3 regions of the Actinoplanes sp. NPDC051405 genome follow, and region 3 is predicted to be linked to each of the others. Evidence: riboswitches for the same ligand, from Rfam matches in the RefSeq annotation. Region 3 holds a riboswitch; each other region holds the start of a gene.
What was found. A riboswitch is a leader RNA that binds a small molecule or an ion and turns the genes downstream of it on or off. The one in region 3 is predicted to bind cyclic di-AMP.
Positions count from the first base shown of each region.

Region 1: linked by a shared signal. The riboswitch ahead of ACZ6S4_RS43835 (C40 family peptidase) and the one ahead of ACZ6S4_RS18880 (coiled-coil domain-containing protein) in region 3 are both predicted to bind cyclic di-AMP.
Region 2: linked by a shared signal. The riboswitch ahead of ACZ6S4_RS44310 (C40 family peptidase) and the one ahead of ACZ6S4_RS18880 (coiled-coil domain-containing protein) in region 3 are both predicted to bind cyclic di-AMP.

Region 1 covers NZ_JBVJIR010000037.1:34,771-40,441, reverse strand. Annotated here, with positions in the region: gene ACZ6S4_RS43850 (aminoglycoside phosphotransferase family protein) at 1-766, opposite strand, end outside; gene ACZ6S4_RS43845 (hypothetical protein) at 918-1,283, opposite strand; gene ACZ6S4_RS43840 (SRPBCC family protein) at 1,335-1,955, shown strand; gene ACZ6S4_RS43835 (C40 family peptidase) at 2,009-3,001, opposite strand; cyclic di-AMP (ydaO/yuaA leader) riboswitch at 3,016-3,153, opposite strand; gene ACZ6S4_RS43830 (M56 family metallopeptidase) at 3,289-4,212, opposite strand; gene ACZ6S4_RS43825 (BlaI/MecI/CopY family transcriptional regulator) at 4,209-4,577, opposite strand; gene ACZ6S4_RS43820 (cytochrome ubiquinol oxidase subunit I) at 4,653-5,671, shown strand, end outside.
Region 2 covers NZ_JBVJIR010000040.1:166-5,836, reverse strand. Annotated here, with positions in the region: gene ACZ6S4_RS44320 (SDR family NAD(P)-dependent oxidoreductase) at 1-268, opposite strand, end outside; gene ACZ6S4_RS44315 (sigma-70 family RNA polymerase sigma factor) at 818-1,819, shown strand; gene ACZ6S4_RS44310 (C40 family peptidase) at 1,904-2,830, opposite strand; cyclic di-AMP (ydaO/yuaA leader) riboswitch at 2,878-3,012, opposite strand; gene ACZ6S4_RS44305 (DUF3817 domain-containing protein) at 3,223-3,549, opposite strand; gene ACZ6S4_RS44300 (hypothetical protein) at 3,591-4,052, opposite strand; gene ACZ6S4_RS44295 (DUF6158 family protein) at 4,142-4,399, shown strand; gene ACZ6S4_RS44290 (DUF1360 domain-containing protein) at 4,416-4,985, shown strand; gene ACZ6S4_RS44285 (hypothetical protein) at 5,048-5,230, opposite strand; gene ACZ6S4_RS44280 (hypothetical protein) at 5,276-5,473, opposite strand.
Region 3 covers NZ_JBVJIR010000008.1:108,937-114,607, forward strand. Annotated here, with positions in the region: gene ACZ6S4_RS18870 (ABC transporter permease) at 1-721, shown strand, start outside; gene ACZ6S4_RS18875 (ABC transporter ATP-binding protein) at 726-1,502, shown strand; gene ACZ6S4_RS18880 (coiled-coil domain-containing protein) at 1,533-2,618, opposite strand; cyclic di-AMP (ydaO/yuaA leader) riboswitch at 2,622-2,771, opposite strand; cyclic di-AMP (ydaO/yuaA leader) riboswitch at 3,050-3,185, shown strand; gene ACZ6S4_RS18885 (coiled-coil domain-containing protein) at 3,191-4,207, shown strand; gene ACZ6S4_RS18890 (glycoside hydrolase family 65 protein) at 4,271-5,671, opposite strand, start outside.

The sequences.
Region 1 (5,671 bases), on a different contig from region 3:
CGAGCCCGTCGGCGAACTGCTCCACCCGGGCCGGCAGCAGCTCCAGCACCGGCTCGTCACCGTCGAACGGGTTGTAGAGCACCGCTCCGACCTCGTAGCCGGGATCGCCGAGCACGCCGTGCGGGTCGATCGCCAGCCACGGCTCCCGGACCGCGGCCAGCACGTTCTCGTGGTGCAGATCCCCGTGCAGGACGACCCGCTGCGAGGCGGAGGCGCACAGGTCGGCCAGCAGCGCCCGGGCCTGCTCGACCAGTCGCCGCGGCACCGGGTCATCGCCGGGATACCGGGCCAGATGCGCGTCGAACGACGCGACGCGGGAGGACAACTCCTCCAGCACCAGCCCCTCCGGCGCCGGCCGGTGCAGACGCCGCATCATGTCGACGAGCACGACCGTGGCCTGCTCGTCGTGCTCGCGGACCAGCGCCCGCAGTGTCCCGCCGGGCTCGGCCCGCTCCAGCAGCAGCGCACCCCGGTCGTCGTCGCGGGCCAGCACCTCGACCGCGCCGCGGCCGCCGAAGAAGCCGAGCGTGTCGGCCTCCATCGCGACATGACCGGCCGCGGCCAGGCCGAGCTTGAGCACGGCCGGCGACCCGTCAGCCCGCCGCGCCGGCGCGACATAGTTGAAACTCAACGGGTACGGCGCACCGACCGTCAGCCCCCACTCCCGGGCGACGTCCTCGACCAGGGCGGGCAGCTGCGCGAGCCAGCGCCGGCCGTCGTCGCCCCAGTTGCCGGTGACGTTGCGGACGAAGGCAGCGGGAAACATGCCCCCAGTCTCGCAGCATCATGATCGGACACATCGGAGCCCGCGGTGTGCGCTCGCCGTCGCGACCGCGGACCGAGATGCGGCCTTGACGGCTATGTCGCTCGGGCGGGGCCTCGCCGGCTCCTGACGAAGTCCATGTATTCGTCGCCGGCTACCGCGTGGTTGACCAGCGGTCGGAGCGGGCGCCGGTGAGGCGTTCGGCGAGCGACATCGCTTCTTGCTCGTCCTCACTGCGGCCGATTTCCCGGCCCTCGCCGACATATGCCTCGTCGACCGGGTCGAGCGAGATGAGGTTGGGCAGGTCGCCCACCTCGTCGTCATCCGGGTCTCGCACGGTGTGCAGCGAGACCCGGTACTGCCCGCCCACGGGGCCGATCTCCACCCACCGGATGGCGGGCTCGCCGCCGATCACGGTATCGCCGAGGAACTGTTCGATGCCGTTCCCGCGACGCAGGGCGCCGGTGGCGAACTGCTGGGCCGATCTCTCCTCATACCAGCTCTGGCTTATATAAGTCACGGCTGGCATACTGGCTCGCGTCCAGAACGGCGCGGCATGAGGAGGACCACCATGATCGAGATCGCTGAGCAGCTCGAGGCCATTCGGCGCACCGTCAGCAGGGGCCCGATCGAGGGTGGCGAACGGGTCACCGTCCTGCTCGGCCGGGTCTATGACGGCGCGGTCGAGGACGTCTGGGCGGCCCTGACCGACCCGGAGCGGATCAGGCGCTGGTTCTACCCGGTCAGCGGTGACCTGCGGGCCGGCGGCAAGTTCCAGCTGGAGGGCAATGCGGGCGGTGACATCCTGGCTTGCGAACCACCGCGGTTACTGCGGCTGACCTTCGGCGGGCCGCTGAGCCTGGTGGAGCTGCGCCTGTCCCCGGACGGCGCGGAGCGGACCCGGCTCGAGCTGGAACACACCGTCCCCATCGAGATGGCCCGCAGCGGCGCGGGGGCACTCTATGTCGGCCCCGGCTGGGACGGCGCGTTGCTGGCTCTGGGGCTGTTCCTGCAGGGTGTTTTCGCCGAGGACCCGGTCGCCGCGGCCAACTCGCCGGAGGCCCGGGAGTTCACGCTGCGGTCGGTGCACACCTGGGTGAGTGTGATCGAGGCGTCCGGCACCGCGGGACCGGAGGACATCGCCGCCGCGAAGGAGATGGCGCTGGCCCAGTTCGCCCCGGAGCAGCCCTGAACGGAGAAAGCCGCCACGGAGGTGGCGGCTTTCCGTCGTGCGTGGTGCGAGCCTCAGCCGGTCGGGCGGCGGATGCCGGTGATGGCCCCGCTGCGATCGATCGACGCCATGCGGACGTGGTCGCCCGTGTGCGGTGCGTGCACCATCGTGTTGCCGCCGACATAGATGCCGACATGATGGACCGGACTGCCGTAGAAGATCAGGTCGCCCGGCTGCAGCTGGCTGCGGCTCACCGCCCGGCCCGCGTGGATCTGGTCACCGGTGAAGTGCTCCAGGTGCACCCCGGCCACCGCCCAGGCCACCTTGGTCAGGCCCGAGCAGTCGTAGCCGCCCGGCCCTTCCGCACCGAAGACGTAGGGCTTGCCGATGAGGTCGCACGCCTTCTGCGCCGCCCGGCCACCCTTGTCGTCGGTGTAGTCGACCGGGCACGGGCCGGTCTTGAACGGACCGTCGGAGACGCCGCTCGCGCCGTACGCCCTGATCCGCAGTTTCTGCAGCTCGTCGACCTTCTTCTGGATGTCCTTCTTCTGCTGGGCCAGCGCCTTGTCGCGCGCCGCCACGGCTTTGGTCAGGGTGTCCAGGTCGCGCTTGTCACCCGCGAGCTGGTCGCGCAGCTTCGCGGCGCCCGAGACCGACTCACGCTGGTGCCGGCTGATCTGGTCGAGGAACGTGAGCTTCTCGGTCAGAGCGGTCGGCGAGCCACTGACCACCATGGCCTTCATGGCGCTGGGCGAGCCCTGCATGTAGGCCTTGCCCGCCATGTTGCCCACCTGCGACATGGCCAGGTCGACCTCCAGCTCCAGCGGTGCGAGCCGTTTGTCGATCTTGCGGAGCTGGGCCTGGTTCTTGAGCAGCTGGTTGTGCACGTTGTTGTACTGCTCGATGACCGGTTCCAGCTTGTTCCACTGCTCGTCGATCTGCTTTTCGATGCTCGACGGGGACGGTGTCGCATTCGCCACCCCGGGAGTGAGAAGAATCCCGACCGCGATGACGGCGCAGGCGATGCTGCGCAGAATTGCGGCGCTGCGCGCCTCAATCCGTTTCACGTAGGTGCAGTGTCCTTTCTTCCCTCGGCCGCCGACCGGGTTAGCTGACGGGTGCGGGCGGGAAGCGCGCCCGGCCACCGTGCTGCTGGTGGCTTTACCCCAGAACTGCTGGGTCCCCGGTTCGTCTCGCGACGATTAGGCGGTGGCCCGTCAGTTCGCCCGGGTTGGGACGAGGGGGGACTGCCGAGCCGGGCATTACCGTACTCCCGATCAACGACGAATTGAACCCGGCGGTATCAGGACACACTGCGCCGAACATTGATTGACGCAGCGTAAGAAATTGGCCGTCAAAGCGGCCATGCCGAGAGCGCCCGGTCCAGCCATGGCAACACCAGAATCACCGTGGGTAACACCACCAGACCGACCGCGCCGGTGGCCGCGGCCAGGGTCAGGCCCACGGTGACCGGGCGCGGATCACTGATATTCAGCCGGTCGAGCCGGCGCCGGCGCTCCGCTGCCGCGCTGCCCAGCTCGGCCGGGGCGTCCGGGCTGACCGCGTCGCTGAGCAGCGCCAGGGCCGTACGCAGCGGCGCCGAACCGCACCGCCGCCGGGCCGCGTCGTCGGCGACCATCTCGAGCAGCAGGTGTACGGCGTCGAGCGGCGCCCGGCTGCGCAGTGGCCGCGGCACCGCCCGGTAGAACGCGGTGAACGACTCCATGACCACGTCGTGCCGGTGCCGCAGGTGGGTCTGCTCGTGCGCGATGACCGCGGCCACCTGCTCGGCGTCGAGCACCCGCAGCGCACCGTCGCTGAGCACCACCCGCGGCGAGCGGCCCGGTAGGCAGTACGCGAACGGCAGCGGCCCGTCCAGCACCCGCAACCCGGCGGGCACCTCGACCGGCAGCTCACCGTGGCGTTCGGCACTGTCCAGCAGGTCGACCAGCAGCCGGTGCCGGGACCGGCGCGCCCGGGACCGGATGCTCACCCGGACGAGCGACACCAGCAGCCGCACGATGATCACCGTGGCCACGACCAGCGCGAAGATCAGCGCCGCGGCCCCCACCGGACGGTCGGAGCCCAGCTCGCTGACCAGCTCCTGCGGCCCGGCCAGGACCACGCCCAGCGCGCAGAGCACCCCCGTGAGGGTGATGCTCTGCCACAACGCGACGGCGGCCGCGGGCGCCCGGTCGGTCCAGCGCGCGCCGGCCAGGATGCCCGGCACGACCAGCGACAGGGCCAGCCCGAGCGCGCCGAGCAGCAGGGCGGTCACGGCGCTACGCCCGGGTCCTTCCGTGCCGCCTCGATGGCGGCGGTCAGGGCCGACGGGTCGATCCGGCCGACGAAGTGGGCCAGGGCCGCGTCGCGGACGCCGTCGGGGGCCGCACTGAGGGCGTCGAGCATCAGGGCGGCGGTCATCTCCTCGCGCGACTGCGCGGGGGCATAGCGGTACGCCCGGTCGGCGCGCTGCTGGGTGACGACACCCTTCTTGGCCAGCCGGTCCAGCACGGTCATCACGGTCGTGTACGCCAGCTCGCGGTCGCGGCTCAGCCGTTCGTGCACCTGGCGCACGGTCAGCGGCTCGCCGGCGTTCCACAACTGCGTCATGACCTCACGTTCGAGGTCTCCCAAAGCCATGTGACCCACTCTACTGCACAGCGTCGTACTACGGGGCGTAGTATCTACTACGGAACGTCGTAGAGGGGGCCATCCGTGGACGTGCTCGAGCTGACCCGGCTGCAGTTCGCGGTCGTGACGATCTACCACTACTTCTTCGTGCCGCTGTCGATCAGCCTGGCCGGCACCGCCGCGGGCCTGCAGCTCGCCTGGCTGCGCACCGGCCAGGAGCGTTACCTGCAGCTCACCAAGCTGGTCGGCAAGCTGCTCATCGTCACCTTCGCGGTCGGCGTGGTCACCGGGCTGGTGCAGGAGTTCCAGTTCGGCCTGGGCTGGAGCAACTTCGCCCGGTTCTACGGCGACGTGTTCGGCCCGACGCTGGCGATCGAGGGCATGCTCGCCTTCTTCCTGGAGGCGACGTTCCTCGCGCTCTGGTACTTCGGCTGGGACCGGTTGCCGCGCAAGCTGCACGCCGCCACCATCGTCATCGTCGCGGCCGGCACCGTGATGTCCGCGTTCATCATCCTGGCCGCCAACTCGTTCATGCAGAACCCGGTCGCGTACTCGCTGGACCCGGTGACCGGGCGGGCCCACCTCGACGACTTCGGCGCGCTGCTGCTCAACAAGGTCAACCTGGCCGCGTTCCCGCACACGCTGGCCGGGGCGGTCATGGCCGGCGGGTCGCTGCTGCTGGCCATCGGCGTGTGGCGGCTGCGGGCCGGGGGTGAGGCGGCATTCCGTACGCTGGCCCGGCTCGGTGCCTGGCTGACGCTCACCGGTGGCGCCCTCACCGCCCTGACCGGCGACCACCTCGGCAAGGTCATCACCGAGGTGCAGCCGATGAAGATGGCCGCCGCCGAGGCCCTGTACGCCACCACCACCGGCGCGCCTTTCTCCGTCTTCGCGGTCGGCGGCCCGGACGGCGGCGAGCCGTTCTTCAGCCTGGAGATCCCGCGGCTGCTGTCCATCCTGGCCAAGGGCGACCCGGGCGCGACCGTGCAGGGCATCGACGATCTCCAGGCCCAGTACGCCGCCCAGTTCGGCCCGGGCAGCTACATCCCGATGATCCCGGTGGCGTTCTGGACGTTCCGGCTGATGATCGGCATCGGCATGCT
Region 2 (5,671 bases), on a different contig from region 3:
CGTGCACCAGCCCGCCGCCGGCATATCCGCCGGCCAGGTTCACCACCGCGCGCAGCGGTGCGTCGGACTCCGCGGTTGCGACGGCCACCGCGGCGGCGACAGCATCGGGGTCGCTCAGCTCGGCCGTGACCGAGACCACATCTTTCGGCAGTCGATCGGCACCGGCCCGGACCGGGGCGACGACGCGCCAGCCCTGATCGCGCAGCACATCGAGGATGGCCCCGCCGAGCCCGCCCGCTCCACCCGTAACCAGCACACTGCGCTCCATACCGTGAACCGTAACGGTGTGTTTTGCGTCACGGTCGCCGGGACTCGATGGAACGGCCGGGGCGGCCCGCCGAACGGCCGTCATTCCCGCGTGGGTCACCCGTACGGGCGAGTGAACTGGGGCTTGTCGTGCCGCATCGTGGCAGGTGGTCCCGTTCGCGGTCGGCGACGGGAGCTTTCGCCGTGGCGTTTGGGTCAAGCCGGACGGCAACCTGTCGATGCTGGACGTGAACCCAATCGGCTACCAGCCCGTACTGGGTAGTGATGAGCATCGCAGCGGAATCCGTGATGCCCGTCGCTGTGACGAAGAGGGGCCGATGGTGTCATGAAGCGGGCACAGGGTATGCGTCTCATCACGCATCCACCGGCGGGTGCTGCTCCGAATACCTCTGCGAGAGCCCTCTTCAGTAAGTATGCACGCGGCTCTCAGCTGATGCTCAGACACTCGTGACACTTTCGACTCACCAGCCGGAATCAGCGCAGGGCGCCAACTGTTCAGGTATGTGTCAGCACCGCAATGCATGAACTGCGGACGTTACGGGGAGGGCTGATGGACGCAGGTATTGCCCGTAACAGGGTTAGTGAAGGCAATGAGGGGACCGTGGGCAACGTGGAGAAGAACACCGTGATGAGGACCGACCAGGTCGCCGAGGAGCGCGACCTCGTCGGAGTCTACCTGCACGAAATCTCCCGGACGCCGCTGCTGGATGCTGCCAGGGAGGTCGACCTCTCCAAGGCAATCGAGGCCGGCCTCTACGCCGAGCACCTGCTCGACACCGGCGAGGTCCGTCGCGGCGTGAGCCGGGAAGAGCTGGAGCGGCTGGTCACCGAGGGCAAGCGGGCGAAGGATCTCTTCATTCGCGCCAACCTGCGACTGGTCGTGTCGATCGCCCGCCGTTACGTGCGCTCGGGCATGCCGATGCTCGACCTCATCCAGGAGGGCAACACCGGCCTCGTGCGCGCCGTCGAGAAGTTCGACTACGAGCGTGGCTACAAGTTCTCGACCTACGCGACGTGGTGGGTCCGCCAGGCCATCAGCCGGGCCATCGCCCAGCAGGAGCGCACCGTGCGCCTGCCCGTGCACCTGGTCGAGGACGTCAACCGGATGCGCAACGTCACCCGCCAGCTCGTCCGCGAGCTCGGCGCCGACCCGGAGCCCGCGCAGGTCGCCGCGGCGCTGGGCGTGACGGTGGAGCGCGTCACCGAGCTGACCCGCTGGGCCCAGGACACCGTGTCCCTGGACACCCCGGTGGGCGACGACGGCGACACCAACCTCGGCGACCTGGTCGCCGACAGCGACGCGCCGTCGCCCGAGGAGATCGTCCTGACCGCGCTGGAGCGTCAGCGCATCGAGGGACTGCTGAACCACCTCGACGACCGTTCGGCGGGCATCATGCGCGCCCGGTACGGCCTCGAGGACGGTCGCGAGCACTCGCTGACCGAGGTGGCGTCGCGGTTTTCGCTCTCTCGGGAGCGCATCCGCCAGCTGGAGATCCAGGCGCTCGGCCGGCTGCGTGAGCTGGCCCGGGCCGAGGGCCTGCAGGCCGCGTAAGGCAACCGCCAGTACGGCGAAAGGCCGGTGACCCCTCAGGGGACACCGGCCTTTTCTCGTGCCTGCTGAAGCGGGTGACCCGGCTCAGGTGACCCGGCCGTAGCCGTTCGGGGTCATGATGTCGATCGTGCGCTTCTTGACGGGCTGGCCCGCGCGGGAGGCGTCGATGATCTGGCCACCGCCGACATAGATGCCGACGTGTCCGTTGCTGCGGTAGAAGACCAGGTCGCCCGGCTTGAGCTCGGACCGCGAGATCCTGGTGGTCGCGCTGTACTGCGCTGCGGCGTTGTGTGGCAGCGACTTGCCGGCGGCCCGCCAGGCGGCGGAGGTCAGGCCCGAGCAGTCGTAACCGTTCGGCCCGTCCGCGCCGTAGTCGTACATGACGCCGAGGGCGTTGTAGGCGAAGGTGACGGCCTTACCGGCGGAGCCCGCGATGGACGGGATGTTGCCGGTGTACTTGCTGGCCTTCTCGGTGGGCGAGCCGTAGGCGGCGGTGCGCATCGCGTACAGCTTCTTGAGGTCGCCCTCGATCTTCTTCTTGCGCGCGTTGAGGGCCTTGGCCTCGGCTTCCTGCTTCTTCTGCGTCGCCTTGAGGGCGGCCTGGCGCTCGGCGAAGTTCTCCGTCGTCGCGCGGTACTCCGCGATGTCACGGCCGCGGCTGCGGGAGATCTGCTCGAGGATGCTCATCCTGTCCATGAGGTTGTCCGCGCCCTCGAGCACGACGTTCATGGTGCCGATGTTGCCGGTCTTGTACGCCGACGCCGCGATCGCGTCCATCTGCGTGCCGGCGGCCTCCAGCGCGGCCTTGGCCGGGGCCAGCGATGCGGCCAGCTTCTTTTCCTGGTCCTTGGTCTGCTTGAGGCTGATGTTCATCTTGTTGTACGACTCGACGACGTCCTCGAGCTGATCGGACGCCTTGTCGATCTTCTTCGTCAGCTCACTCGTCGACGGTTCCGCGTGTGCGGCGGTCGCGGTGGTGCCGGTGATCGCGATCGCCAGGGCGGCAACCACCAGCGCACGGAGCCTCGTGCGGGCGTGTGGCAACGGTTTGTGGCCTTTCTTCCGCTCGGGCCGCCTACCGGGTTAGCTGACGGGTTCGGGGCGGGAAGAAGGCCCCTACCGCTCGCGCGGATTCACCCCGGTGCTGCTTCGGTTGGTTCCCCGGTTCGTCGTGGCGGAGGCGGTGACCGTGGGGGATCTGGTCGTCCGTTTCCGCCGGCGAGGATTCGGCGGCGTTGGCCGGCGCCACCGAGGGTGTGGCTGCGGACCGGACCAACCGCATTAACTTATCGGCGCGCGGCATTAACACAAGAGCCCGAAGAGTGACTTGCGCCAATGATCACAAATAAGAGAATGATCCCGATAACGGCGGGCAACAAATCCGTTCCGCAGCGTTACTTTTTCTACTCTGCCATGGCCGGCGGCGAAGTGCGCGTGGCCGGGACCCACTTGTGCGAGACGACCCGTTCGGCCCAGAAGGAGAGGAACGGGATCGTGCCGGCCAGCATCACCAGCAGCATCCGGCCCAGCGGCCAGTGTGCCCGGCGGCTCAGGTCAAAGGCGGCGACCAGGTAGACCATGTACAGAAAGCCGTGGAACGGGCCGATGGTGGCCACCACGGTGTCGTTGTCACCCAGGTACTTCAGCGGCATGCCGACCACCACGAGCGCGATGAGGACCACGCCGACGATCCAGGCGATGATCCGGTAGCGGGTGAGGGCTCCCTGCATAGTGCACGTCCTTGAACTCGCTGGAACTGGGCGGTCTGGACTCAGCCGGCGCTGGCGCGACGGCCGGGATAGTCGCTCGGCCGGGCTCCGGGGTGGGCGGCCAGCCAGCCGAGGTAGTCGTTGTAGGCGGCGAGCTCGGGATCGTCGTCGTCGGCCGGCGCCACCTGCGCCACCGGTACGCGGACCGGGCGGCGCACGGTCACCGGGGCGTCCTGCCGGGGCACGGGCTGCTGCGCCGGCTGCTCCTCCGACTGCGGCTCGGCCTCTGCCGGCCCGTCCTGCTCGGCGGCGCGGGCGGCGCGGCGCTCCTGCTGGACCTCGCGGTACCAGATGAACACCACGAAGACGGCGAACACCGGCCATTCGAAGGTGTAGCCCCAGCTGAGCGAATTGCCGCCGGTGGCCCGGCTGAACTGCCACCAGCCCAGGGCCAGGAATCCGGCCACGAGCACGAGCGCCAGGATGTGGCGCGCGATCCACGCGGGGGTCCACAGCCCTTTCATGTCCCTCAGCGTACCGGCGGGTTTGGCGGCAGGGCGCACGGGCAACCCCTTGCAGCAAGCACTGAGCGACCGAGGAAGGGAGCGCCGTCATGACCGACGCCCGGCTCGACTCCGCCGGCGACGAGACCGTCGTCTCCGAGAACGGCATCGACCCCGCGGGGCTGGCCGACGACGATCTGTTCCGTGAGCTGGCCAGCCTGCACCGCACCCGGCTGCAGACCCTGCGACACGGCCCGGACGCCGCCCTGGCCAACCATCTGCGGCGGACCGAGGAGCTGGAGAACGAGTACCTGTCCCGGTACGCCGGCCGTGAGGTCGATCCCGGCCGGCTCACCCAGGACTTCTGAGAGGAACCCGGATTTCATGATCTCCTCGGTACGCGGCCGGCTGAACCGGCTGCGGCGGGACTACGCACCCCACGAACACCGGCCGCTGGACGGTTACGTGGCCACGATGGGGGCGTTTGGACTGCTCGCCGGCAGCCTGGCCGCCGCGGCGAAGCTGACCGCGCGCCCCGTACCGGATCGCCCGGCCACCGCCGACATCGTGCTGATCTCCATCGCGACGCACAAGCTGAGCCGGCTGATCGCCAAGGACGCGATCACCAGCCCGCTGCGCGCGCCGTTCACCCGCTATGCGGCGCCGGCCGGCAGCGGTGAGATCAACGAAGAGGTACGCGACCAGGGCAGCACCCTGCGCCACTCCGTCGGTGAGCTGCTGAGCTGCCCGTTCTGCCTGGCGGTGTGGGTGGCCACCGGGCTGACCAGCGGTCTGGTATTCGCACCCCGGCTGACCCGGCTGGCGGCCACCGTTTTCACCGCGACGGCCGCGTCCGACTTCCTGCAGATGGCGTACTCCCTGGCCAAGGAGGCCGCGGAGGGTGACCACCAGAGCGACGAGGAGGACCGGCCGGCGCTGGCCCAGGCGGCCTGATCCCGGCACGAGGAAGCCCCCGGCCGCTCGGCCGGGGGCTTTCCGCTGTCTGGGTGATGCGGTCAGGGCGGGCCTTCGCGCTCCAGGCCGGACCAGCCGCGCGAGCTTTCTTCCTCGCCCTTCTCGCCCTCGATGACCTCCCGGTCCACCGCGGTGTCGGAGTGTTCGCCGGCGAAGTCGCTGTCGCCGTCCGGTACGGCTTCCTCGTCGCCGAAGGCCGGCAGGCGTTCGTTCTGCTGGGTCATCTCGCTCCTTGGTCGGGCATCGAGGTCGTCGGGGCTCCGACGGGATCAGGTGTCCAGCGCCCGCAGCGCCTCGGCCGCCTCGTCCTGGGCGTACTCGCCCTCGGGCAGCGCGTCGATGCGGGTCAGCGCGGTGGCGGGCAGGTCGGCGGCGATGGCCCCGCGCTGCAGGTCGGCGCTGCTGAGCCGTTCCTGCCCGGTGAAGGCCTCGTCGAGGTAGTCGTCCAGTACCTGGAAGTCGCTCACGCTGCTTCGTCTACCCGGGGGCGGGGTCGTCAAACGGTGTGGCCTGAGTCACAACTGCTACCGGAATCGGGGGGCCCGGCCGACGGTTGGATCAGATGTCGGTGTGATCAGTGTCCCCGGGCCTCACCCTTTGCCTTCGCGGATTACCGTTCGGCTGGAGCCGCGTTGAGCCTTTCGCCGAGAGGCGACCTGCACACC
Region 3 (5,671 bases):
CGGCAAGACCCGGCTCGGTGTCTTCTGGCAGGTGCTGACGCCGCTGATCAACGCGGCTGTCTACTACTTGATCTTCGGCGTGATCCTGAACACGAAGAGCGGCGTCGACAACTTCGTCGCGTACCTGTGCACCGGCGTGTTCATCTTCGGCTTCACCCAGTCCACGGTGTCGGCGGGCATCCAGGCGATCACCGGCAACCTCGGGCTGATCCGGGCACTGCACTTCCCGAGAGGCAGCCTGCCCCTGGCCATCACCATGGTCGAGGTCCGCAACACGCTCGCCTCGCTGGCCGTGCTGATGGTCATCGTGGTCGGCTTCGGTGAGCCGATCACCCTGGAGTGGCTGCTCATCGTGCCGATCTTCCTGCTCCAGGCCGTGTTCAACGCCGGCCTGGCCCTGGCCGGCGCCCGGCTGGGCAGCAAGATCCCGGACGTCCGGAACCTCATCCCGTTCGTCATGCGGATGTGGCTCTACCTGTCGGCCGTGCTCTACCCGGTCACCCGCTTCACCGACCACCTCAGCGGCTGGAAACTGACCCTGGTGGAGGCGAACCCGATGCTGGTGTTCATCGACCTCATGCGGCACGCGCTGATGGAGGACGTGCCGCTCGCGGCGAGTCCCACGGTGATGTGGCTGGAGGCGCTCGCCTGGACGTTCGTGGTGGGTCTCGGGGGTTACGTCTACTTCTGGCGCGGAGAGAAGGGCTACGGCCGTGGCTGACAACATGACCGGCGGCGACCGGCGCGATCCGACGGTCATCGTCGACGACGCCCACGTGGTCTATCGGATCCAGCAGTCGGCGACCCCGGGCACCGGCAGCCCGCTCGCCAGCTTCAAGCGGCTCGTCACCGGCACCAAGCCGGCGACCATGCGTGAGGTGCACGCCATCAAGGGTGTGAGCTTCGTCGCGTACAAGGGTGAGGCCGTCGGCCTGATCGGCACCAACGGCTCAGGCAAGTCCACGCTGCTGCGGGCGATCGCCGGGCTGCTGCCGGTCGAGCGCGGTGCGATCTACGCGGCCGGCCAGCCGTCCCTGCTCGGCGTCAGCGCGGCCCTGATGAACGACCTGCCGGGTGAGCGCAACGTGGTCCTGGGCTGCCTGGCCATGGGCATGTCCCCGGCCGAGGTCAAGAGCAAGACCAAGGACATCATCGACTTCTCCGGCATCAACGAACGCGGTGACTTCAGCTCGCTGCCGATGCGGACGTACTCGTCCGGCATGGGGGCCCGGCTGCGGTTCGCCATCGCGGCCGCCAAGCAGCACGACGTGCTGCTCATCGACGAGGCGCTGGCCACCGGCGACGCGAAGTTCCGCCGGCGCAGTGAGCAGCGGGTCCGGGATCTGCGCGCGCAGGCCGGCACCGTGTTCCTGGTGAGCCACAGCGAGCAGTCGATCCGCGACACCTGCGAGCGGGCCATCTGGCTGGAGTCGGGCCTGATCCGCGCCGACGGCCCGACCGATGACGTGCTGAAGGAGTACGAGGCCTACGTCAAGCGGTAGGCCCCGCACTCCCGTGATCAGCGCATCAGGTCAGCGCATCGACAGGTGCACGTGGTTGGTGTGGTCGCTGCTCGGGTCGCCACCGGCGCCCGAGTACGACTTCCAGCCACTGCTGGGCAGCCAGATCCGCCGGAACCAGATGACATAGAGCACACCCAGCCGGCCGGCGTTGTTGATGAAGTAGTTCGCCAGCCGGTTGCCGTAGTCCCGGCTGGCCCCGGTCGCGTCGCCGCCGAAGCCACCCTTGTCGGCGGCGAAGTCACAGGCCCGGCCCTTCGGATGCTCACCGCTGTTCTGCTGGCGGAAGCAGGCGACGAAGCGGGTGAAACCGTCCTTCTTCGCTTCGTTCATCGCGTGCAGGGTGCGCGGCGTGATGCATCCCGAGGTGGTCGGGTCGTTGGCGCTGCAGGACTCGCTCGGCAAGGAGCCGTCCGAGTTGCGTGGCGCGGCCGCGGCCAGCGCACTGCTGCCGCCGTCACTGGAGGAACCGCCGCCGGACGACGAACTGGTGGACCCACCGTCGGCCGCGCTGGCGGCGTTGGCGGCCTTGAGCGCGTCCTCGGCCTGGTTCTTGCGCTTGGCCATGACGGTGAGCTGGCGCTGCTGCTCGCGGACGGCGGTGTCGATCGCCGTCTTGGCCTGCGCCTGCTGGTCCCGGCTGTCCTTCAGGTCGCGCACCGCACGGTCCTGCTTGACGGCGATGGTCTCCAGGGTCTGCGCCCGGTCCAGCATGCTGCCGGTGGAATCGGCGGTGATCATCGCCGACATCGGCCCGAGCCGCCCGGTGCGGTACGCCCGCTGGACGATCTCGTCCAGCGCCGCCTGCTTGGGGCCGAGCTGGGTGTCGAGCTCCTTGAGCTTGGCGGTCAGCTGCTGCTGGCGCTTCTTGGAGCGGTCCAGTGCCTCCTTGGCCTCGACGAAGCCCTTGGACGCCGCCTCGAGCTGCTTGATGAGGGACTTCGAACCGCCCTCGCCGTCGTCGCCCGAGTCGCCCGGCGCGGCGAAGGGGCGGGGTGCGGCGGTGGCGGAGGTCGGGGCGGCGAGCGCCAGCCCCGAGGTGGCGACGAGGACCGCGAGCACGGTCGCTAATCGCCGGCGGACAGGGTTGAGCCTCACGAACATTCCTTCCGTCGGCCGCCGACCGAGTTAGCTGACGGGTTCGGGACGGAAGCGATCCCTACCGATCGCGCGGGGGTGCGCGGATCGGATTCACCCCATTACTCAAGTGGTTCCCCGGCTCGCCGTGCGGCGATTAGGCGGCGGTCTGCGCTGAGACCGTGACGAACACTACCCATCAATGCTAGGAATCGACAGTCGTCACACGGTGCGCAATGGATCGTGCACTGATGGTGAGCAGTTGCCGGAAAGAATGCAACGACTCACATTAATGCGTCGTTACGGGCTATGACCTGCGTCATTCCATCGAGCGGTGACGGAAAGTCGTTGCCCGGTAACCCTTTTACCGTTCGCGGCAGCGCTGTCAGTTCGGCCGTTGTCAGGTAAGCTGGCCGCCGGTCACTGCCAGAAGGCGCTGCCCCCAAGGCGCCGGCAGCCCACCATCTAATCGTCGCAAGATGAGCCGGGGAACCACAGAACTACCGGGGTGAATCCACGAGTCAGTGGTAGGGATCGCTTCCGTCCCGAACCCGTCAGCTAACCCGGCCGGTGGTCACGCGGAAGGATTCTGAATGACGGCAAGACCCCGCCGGTGGCTGATCCTCGCCCTGGCACCGCTCGCCGCGGTCACGATGATGCTCGTGCCCGCATCCCCGGCGAACGCCGGTCCGGACGGCACCAACTCCACCGCCGACGACGGCGACGACAACCCGCTGCTGAACGACGTGCTGGACTCCACCGGCCGGCGCTATCTGACGGCGAAGGCGGCGGTCGCCAAGTCGACCAAGACCCAGCTCGGTCTCGCCCTCAAGGTCAAGAACGCCGAGGCGAAGCGCGACCTGCTGCTGCCCGAGGTGGGCGCGGTCGCCGCTCAGCAGTACCGCACCGGCGGCATCTCGACCATGGGCTTCCTGCTCAACACCACCAGCCCGGACGGCTTCCTCAAGAAGGCGGTCTCCCTGGAGGAGATCAACGCCCTCAACGACGGCAAGCTGCGCGAGCTGGACCAGGCCATCGACGAGGTGACCGCCAACAAGACGCGCCTGGACCAGGAGGTCAAGGCGCAGAAGCAGAACCTCGCGCTGATGGAGAAGCAGAAGGAGTCGGCGGAGAAGGCGCTGGCCCAGGTCGGCGGCAAGTCGGTGACGGGTGGCTTCGTGGTCGCCAAGTCCCGGGTCGCCGCCCCCGCACCCCGCAACTCCGACGGCGAGTTCGGCCCGGAGTCCTGCAACGTCGACGACCCCACCACGGGCGGCTGCATCACCGCGCGGACCTTCCACATGTACAAGGAAGTGAAGAAGGCCAAGTTCAACCGGTTCGTCGGTTGTCACCGCAACGGCGGCCCGTTCGAGCATCCCAAGGGCCGCGCCTGCGACTGGTCCCTGCAGAAGAGCGGCTTCGCACCCTGGCACAACCAGGACACCCGGGAGTACGGCAACAACCTGATGGCCTTCCTGGTGCGTAACGCCGACCGGCTCGGCATCCTCTACGTCATCTGGAACAAACAGATCTGGTTCCCGGCCACGGGCTGGAAGTCGTACCACGGTCCCAGTGATCACACGGACCACGTACACGTCTCGATGCTTTAGCGCGGCAAGCGCAGAGAAGCCCCCGTCCTCCTCGCGGAGGACGGGGGCTTCTTCGTTGCGGAATCAGACCCCGGTGGCCCGGCGCACCGGGGCGCGACCGGCCGGCTGGCTGGGCGCGGGTCCCGTCGGCGGCGCCGGCGGGATCGGCAGCACGACCGGCTTCACCTGGGTGATGGTGACCTCTTTGCCGTGGTGCAGCAGGTCCAGACGCGCCGAACCACCGCCGTTGCGCAGCGAGTAGGTCACCTCGTCGGCCGTGACCTCCACCCGCAGCCGCAGGCCGCGCCAGAGCAGCGAGAACTCCAGCGCGTTGATCCGGCTGGGCAGCCGGGGCGCGAAGGACAGCTGCCCGTTGAAGTCACGCATGCCGCCCAGGCCCGCCACCAGGGCGATCCAGGAACCGGCCAGGGACGCCACGTGCACGCCGTCCCGGGCGTTCTGGTGCAGGTCGTGCAGGTCCATCAGGGCGGCCTCGCCCAGATAGTCGTGGGCCAGCTCCAGGAAGCCCACCTCGGCGGCCATGACGGCCTGGATGCAGGCCGACAGCGACGAGTCCCGCACGGTACGGGCGTCGTAGTACGCGAAGTTGCGGGCCTTCTCCTCGGGGGTGAAGGCATCACCTCGCAGGTACATCGCCATGACCAGATCGGCCTGCTTGACCACCTGCTTGCGGTACAGGTCGAAGTACGGGTAGTTCAGCAGCAGCGGGTACGCCTCCGGCGGGGTGTTCTCGAAGTCCCACTCCGCCAGCCGGGTGAAGCCCTCCGACTGCTGGTGCACGCCGAGCTCCCGGTCGTACGGGATGTGCACGGAAGCCGCCGCGTCCCGCCACGACGCCGACTCCTCGTCGTCCACGCCCAGCTTGCGGGCGAGCTCCGGGTGCCGCTTGGCCGCGTCCGCCGCGGCGAACAGGTTCTGCTGCGCCATCAGGTTGGTGTAGACGTTGTCGTCGACCACGGCCGTGTACTCGTCCGGGCCGGTGACGCCGTCGATGTGGAAGCGGCCGTGCCGGTCGTGGTGCCCGAGCGAGCGCCACAGCCGGGCGGTCTCGACGAGCAGCTCCAGGCCGTAGTCGCGCTCGAAGTCCAAGTCGCCGGTCGCCGAGACGTAGCGCCGCACGGCGTCGGCGATGTCGGCTCCGATGTGGAACCCGGCGGTGCCGGCCGGCCAGTACGCCGAGCACTCCTGCCCGCGGATCGTGCGCCACGGGAAGGCCGCGCCCTGCAGGCCGAGGGTCTGCGCGCGCTCCCGGGCAAGATCCAGAGTGGAGTGCCGCCAGCGCAGCACGTCCGCCGCGGCGGCCGGCTGCGTGTACGTCAGGGCGGGCAGCACGAAGGTCTCGGCGTCCCAGAACGTGTGACCGTCGTATCCGGGGCCGCTGAGGCCCTTGGAGCCGATCGGTCGTTGCTCGGCCCGGGCGCCGGCCTGCAACGTGTGGAACAGGCCGAAGCGGACGGCCTGCTG